Regions from separate parts of the Butyricicoccus sp. AF35-5AC genome, predicted to be linked through region 2. Evidence: predicted binding sites of a transcription regulator. Region 2 holds the regulator's gene; the other holds the start of a gene.

Region 1 (3,497 bases), on a different contig from region 2:
AGAATCTGTGCGTTAGCGCCAGCCTTAGCTGCAAACTTTTCAGCCGCATACAGCGGGGTGTTGCCGATCAGATCGGAGAAGCTCTTTTTAATATCAGACATGGGATAAACCGCCTTTCAAAATTAAGAAAAATTAGAATGTGATGTTAGTAAGGAATGATGGGAAAACTCAGTCGATGCAACATCGACACATTCGCCGGATCGTCATTGAGATCACGCTCCTAAATTCACTTTATTCATATGTGTTTTGTATGAATTAAATATACAACCGAAATTCCCATTTGTCAATAGGAATTTTGAAAAAAGTCAAAAAATTTCCGCACCCGGAAAAATGGTGCGGAAACATACTGTTTAATGGGTAAGATCCCAGTCGATAGGGTCGATGCCGTGCGCTTCGAGAAACGCATTGCACTTGGAGAAGTGCTTGCAGCCGAAAAAGCCATTGTACGCCGACAGAGGAGAGGGATGCACGCTTTCGAGCACAAGGTGCTGCGGTGCGGTGATGAGTTTCTTTTTGCTGCGGGCATTGCCGCCCCAGAGCAGAAAGACGATCGGCTGCTCATGCTCGTTCAGCTTTTCAATGATATGGTCGGTGAAGGTCGTCCAGCCGAGGTTTTTGTGGCTGTTCGCCTGCCCGCGGCGTACGGTCAGAGTCGTGTTCAGCATGAGCACACCGCGCTCCGCCCACTTGGTGAGCGTGCCGTCCTTGGGAGGCACAATGCCAAGATCACTCTGCAGCTCCTTGAAGATGTTCTGCAGGCTCGGAGGCGGCTGAACACCCGGCTGAACCGAAAAGCAAAGCCCGTGCGCCTGTCCGGGACCGTGATATGGGTCCTGCCCGAGGATGACGGCCTTGACCTTGGAATACGGCGTGTACCGCAGAGCGTTAAAGATGTTCTCTGCCGCCGGATAGATGGTCTGCTCGGCGTATTCCTTTTTCAGCCAGTAGCGAATGCGCTTGTAATAATCCTGCTCAAACTCACCGGCAAGGATCTCGTCCCAATCGTTGCCAAGATGTACCATGCGATCACTCCAAAATTGTTTTCTTCTCTTTAGTATAGCATAGGGAAGGGGGTGTGTCAAAATTGAGAATGGATAGGGAGCGTCCTATCGCGCAGACAGTTCGTCCTATCCGGGCTGCACCGGTCGCAGACACAGGTTTTCCGGTGTGCCCGAACTGCGAAGGTGGTTCGCCATTTCCGGGCGAGGATTACGCCGCTGCGGCGGCGGGGACGTTTGCCGTGTCCACGGCAGGGGACAAAAAGGGTAGACACCTACGGTTTGCCCGTAGGCTGCTAAACCTTTTTCCCGCGCCGTGCGCGGATTTAATGAGTGCTACCCTCTTTGAACACCCGTTTCCCTTAGTAGTATAGCACGGTGGTAACGATAGAGAGGAGACCGCTCCGAAAAAGAGAACGGCAGAGGATTTTTTCTACCGCGTGGTATAGCACATTTACGCAGTTCAGATAGCATACTGCTACAGCTAATTAGGGTCTACGCAAGCGCGGCACAAGGTGAACCGTCTGTGTAGCAGTACGTTATCTGACACTGCGAATCGGTTGCGAAAGATACGGAAGAAAAAATCCTCTGCCGTACTCCTTTTCGAAGCGGTCACATATAGGCAATCTGCACCAGATTAGGAAGCAAGGGAAAGGTAGGAGTTCAAAGAGGAAGGAAAACCGCAGGTTGTCCTTCCTTTTTGCCCCCGCTGCGGGCGCCGCGACGTTCCCGCCGTCCGCAGACGGCGAATCCCCACCGCCGAATCTCAGCGAAAAACATCCCGCCCGTTAGGGGCGAACCCGCCTGCGGCAGTTCGTGCGCCCCGGTTAACCGGTGCAGAGAAAAGACGGACGTTTGAGCGGCTTGATGACCGTTTTTGAATAAACCATGAATTTTGTAAAGCCCTCTTGATTTTTTCTGACTTTGGGATTATTATATCAATGTTGGCACTCGATGATTGAGAGTGCTAATACCGAACAACAAACACAGAGGTGTATGTAATCATGGCAACCAAGCAGTTTAAGGCAGAATCCAAGCGCCTGCTCGATTTGATGATCAACTCTATTTATACGCACAAGGAGATTTTCCTGCGTGAGCTGATCTCCAACGCATCCGACGCAACGGATAAGCTCTACTATAATGCAATGAAGGAAGGCAAGACCGGTATCACCCGCGACAGTCTGCCGATCGAGCTGACGCTCGACAAGGCAAACCGCCGCTTTATCATCGAGGACCACGGTTGCGGCATGACTGCCGAGGAAATGGAGAACAACCTCGGTACGATCGCGCATTCCGGTTCGCTGGCGTTCAAGAACGAAAATGAAAAGCAAGACGATATCGACATCATCGGCCAGTTCGGCGTTGGCTTCTATGCGGCCTTTATGGTTGCAAAGCATGTTGAGGTCGTATCCCGTGCGGCAGGCAGCGACGAGGCCAACCGCTGGGAGTCCGACGGTGCGGACGGCTACACGGTTGCACCGTGCGAAAAGGCAGAAAACGGCACGAAGATCGTGCTGACCATCAAGGATAATACGGAGAACGAGAATTACGATGAATTTCTCGAGCCGTACCGCATTCAGGGTTTGGTAAAGAAGTATTCCGATTATATTCGCTACCCGATCAAGATGGATATGACGCGCTCCCGCATGAAGGAGAAGCCGGCGGATGCAGGTGACGACTACAAGCCGGAGTGGGAGGAGTACACCGAGAATGAGACCCTCAATTCCATGGTTCCGATCTGGAAGAAGTCCAAGAAGGAGCTGAAGGACGAGGATTACAACAGCTTCTATACGCAGAAGTTCTACGATTATCAGCCGCCGCTGTGCCATATCCATTCCAGTGTGGAAGGCGCGGTAACGTACACAGCAATGCTGTTCATCCCGTCTCACGCGCCGATGGACTACTATACCAAGGACTATGAGAAGGGTCTGCAGCTGTACTCCAACGGCGTGCTCATCATGGACAAATGCGCGGATCTGCTGCCTGATCATTTCAGCTTTGTACACGGCATGGTCGATACGGCAGACCTGTCGCTCAACATCTCCCGTGAGATGCTGCAGCATGACCGCCATTTGAAGGCCATCGCGCAGAGCCTTGAGAAGAAAATCAAGAGCGAGCTGCTCAAGATGCAGAAGGACAAGCGCGAGGATTATGAGAAGTTCTGGGCAGCGTTCGGCCGTCAGATCAAGTACGGCGCCTATGTTGAGTACGGCGCGCACAAGGAGCTGCTGCAGGATCTGCTGATGTACCATTCCTCCACGGAGGACAAGCTGGTATCGCTCGCGGAGTACGCTTCCCGCATGAAGGAAGACCAGAAGTATATCTACTATGCTTGCGGCGAGACCATCGACAAGATCAAGCTGCTGCCGGTAATGGAAACGCTGTCCGACAAGGGCTACGAGGTGCTGTGCATGGATGACAGCATTGATGAGTTCTGCGTCAAGATGCTCGCTAAGTACAACGATAAGGAATTCAAGTCCATCGCGGATGCAGACCTCG
Region 2 (3,497 bases):
TCGGCTCTGCTTTTGTGCGATTTTACAATATATTAATACTGTACCTGAACCGGCTTGCCGGAGTGGAACGAATCCGTAATCGCGTAGGTAACGAGGGTAGCCTTGGTGCCGTCGTAAACGGTCAGTTCGGGCTTGCGGTCCTTCTGGATGCAGTCGATGAAGTCGACCATTTCCAACAGGTATGCTTCTGCGAAACGCTGCGGGAAGTTCTCGATGATCTCCTGACGGGCGCCGTACTGGTCGTATACCATAACGCGGTCTTTCCACGGTACACCGGCAACGCGGATATGCGCCTCGGTGCCGACGATTTCGGTCTCGGTGTGGTAGCCGTGCGGTGCAGTGCGGCCAACGTGCAGGAAAGCGACCGTGCCATTATCAAACTTGAGCATTGCCATGCCGGTTTCGGTGTCACCGTTCTCGGCAAACTCGGGGTGCTTGAAGTTGGTGCCTGCGGCGTAAACCTCGGTAACCTCACCGCCGAGGAACCAGCGCATCAGGTCGATATCGTGGGAAGCGGCGTCGATGAAGATGCCGCCCGAGGTCTTGGAGAACTTGATGCAGCTCTCGACCAGTGCTTCCGGGTCCAGACCGGTAGCCTTTACCAGATACGGCTTGCCGATGCGGCCTGCGTCGATCTGTGCCTTTGCATCCGCGTAGGACGGATCGTAGCGGCGCATAAAGCCAAGGAAGAAGATCTTGTCCGGGTGACGTTCAACGGCAGCCTCAGCGCGCTTGCACTCCTCAAGCGAGCAGCCGAGCGGCTTGTCGGTGAAGACGTGCTTGCCTGCATCGAGCGCGTACTCGATCATCCAGCAGTGCTCCGGAGAGGAGGAGACGATAACGACAGCTTCAATGTCTGCCTCGTCAACCATTTTCTTGTAGTCCGTGGTGGTGTACTCTACCTTGAGGTAGTCCTTTGCCCAGTCCAGCTCCTTCTGCACGAGCGAGCAGGCAGCGACCAGCTTGCAGCCGGGAATCTTGAACGCGAGATTCTGCGCGTGTACCGAACCGAGACGGCCCAAACCAACGATGCCAACTTTGATTTCCTTCATGTTTGTTCTCCTTTTTATAGAGCGGATTTTCTCTCTACGGCAATCGAACGATTGCCTGTCTCTCTCATAGTAATTCTATCACTGCGTGGACGCGAACGCAAGGAAAAACGACCAAATCAGAGCATTTTTCATACGGTGAAAATTGACATTTCAGCACTCGGCAGACGAGTGTGATAAAATTCCGACCATCATTTCATAAATTGTTCACAAACAGCACTTGACTTTGTCCGTATGTGGTGGTAAATTAAGTTTAGCACTCGGGGAGATGGAGTGCTAACAACCGAAAGAAAGGAGTCTGCTTCGGTGGAGCTTTCGGAACGTAAAAAGCAAATACTCAAAGCCATTATCGGCGATTACATCCGCACGGCTGAGCCGGTCGGCTCCAAGGCATTGACCGAGGGACACGAGCTGCCGTTCTCGTCCGCCACCATCCGCAATGAGATGAGTGAACTGGAGGACATGGGCTACCTCGAAAAGCCGCACACCTCTGCGGGACGAATCCCCTCACCGCAGGGTTATCGACTGTATGTGGATGAACTGATGGAGCGTCCGGCCGACAATGCGGAGGACGGAAACGCACTGCAGAACAGCGTGCTTACCAAGGTACGCGAGCTTGACCACCTCATTCAGGAGGCCGGCAAGCTGCTCACCAGTCTGACGAATTACGCGTCGGTTGCTATCACACCGGCCATGACACAGATCGCCATCCGGCAGTTTGAGATCATCGCAGTCGATAAGATGAATTTCGTAATCGTAGTAGTTACGGATTCGGGCACGGTCAAGAATAAAATGGTCCGCACGGTGGCTGAGGTCTCCAAGGATGAGGCCGAGCTGCTCACCTATGTGCTCAACCAGACGCTGACCGGACTGCCGCTCTCGAGCATCACCGCAGAGCGATTCGACATTGTGCGCCGCGCCGCGGGATTGACCGCGCTGCTCGCTCCGGTAGCCGAGTACATCGCAGAGCTGATCACCGAGCTGAGCGACCAGAAGGTTTACCTCGACGGTGCCAGCAAGCTGCTTCGTTTTCCGGAGTACCGCGATACGAAAAAGGCGCAGACGCTGCTCGATTACATGGAGGACGACCGCAAGCACCTGCTGCCGGCCACCCGCAAGATCGACGGCATCCAGTTCTTCATCGGACCGGAAAACGGCGAAAACCCGCTGAGTGAAACCTCGGCGATCTACGCAAAATACGATATCGGTAAGATCGGTCAGGGCGCGATCGGCATCGTGGGTCCGACCCGCATGGATTACGCCAAGCTGTCTGCACAGCTCAGCCGCTTCGCAAAAGGGCTGAACAAACTGATCGCCGAGACATTTTTAGATGAAAAAGACGGAAATCACTGATTTCCTGTAAACGGAGGCACAAAACGACATGAGCAAAAAGACAAAGCCGGAGGCGGAAGAGCAGGAGCAGGTAAAGACCGAGGCTCCCGCAGAGGAGACCGCCAAGGCTGAAGCAAAGCCCGCGACGGACTGGGAAGCCAAGTATAACGACCTGAACGATCGTTATCTCCGCATGGCGGCGGAGTACGACAACTTCCGCAAGCGCAGCCAGCGCGAGCGCGAGCAGGCGTACACCGATGCAGTCAGCCGCGCCGTAACCGCACTGCTGCCGACCTACGATAACCTCGAGCGGGCGCTCAAGGCAGAGACCGCCGACACCGAATATAAAAAGGGTGTCGAGCTGACCATGACGCAGCTGACCGAAAGCCTCAAGGGCATTAACGTCACCGTCATCGACGCTGCCGCAGGCACCGCATTCGATCCGAACTTCCACAACGCGGTTATGCACGTTGAGGATGAAAACCTCGGTGAGAATGTCATCGCGGAAACCTTCCAGCAGGGCTTCCAGATTGGCGATAAGGTTATTCGCCATGCGATGGTGAAGGTTGCAAACTGATTACTAACTGCTAATTAAAGTAAACAAAATCCTATCATTTAAGGAGTGTATTTATTATGGGTAAGATCATTGGTATTGACCTTGGTACGACGAACTCTTGTGTATCTGTTATGGAGGGCGGCGAAGCCGTAGTCATCCCTAACGCTGAGGGTGCGCGCACCACTCCGTCTGTTGTTGCATTTTCTAAGGACGGCGAGCGTATGATCGGTCAGGTCGCTAAGCGCCAGGCTGTAACCAACGCAGACCGCACCATTATTTCCATCAAGCGCCACATGGGCACCGACTACCGCGTAAACATCGACGGCAAGCCGTACTCCCCGCAGGAGATTTCCGCTATGATCCTGCAGAAGCTGAAGGCTGACGCAGAAGCATACCTCGGCCAGCCGGTAAATCAGGCGGTCATCACCGTTCCGGCTTACTTCTCCGACTCGCAGCGTCAGGCTACCAAGGATGCTGGCAAGATCGCAGGTCTGGAAGTTCTGCGTATCATCAACGAGCCGACCGCTGCTGCACTGGCTTACGGCGTAGATAAGGAATCC

Evidence for each region. Region 2 encodes HrcA, which represses chaperone genes, less so after heat shock. Its sites were predicted from a motif close to TGTTAGCACTCNNNNNNNNNGAGTGCTAACA; they were not measured.
Region 1: the regulator HrcA is predicted to act here: its motif matches at 1,941-1,971, upstream of htpG (molecular chaperone HtpG).

Annotation. Positions count from the first base shown of each region.
Region 1 covers NZ_QUDX01000003.1:279,094-282,590, forward strand. Annotated here, with positions in the region: gene cysK (cysteine synthase A) at 1-101, opposite strand, end outside; gene ung (uracil-DNA glycosylase) at 351-1,022, opposite strand; gene htpG (molecular chaperone HtpG) at 2,003-3,497, shown strand, end outside.
Region 2 covers NZ_QUDX01000002.1:255,433-258,929, forward strand. Annotated here, with positions in the region: gene DWZ82_RS04615 (Gfo/Idh/MocA family protein) at 33-1,052, opposite strand; gene hrcA (heat-inducible transcriptional repressor HrcA) at 1,356-2,402, shown strand; gene grpE (nucleotide exchange factor GrpE) at 2,431-2,958, shown strand; gene dnaK (molecular chaperone DnaK) at 3,015-3,497, shown strand, end outside.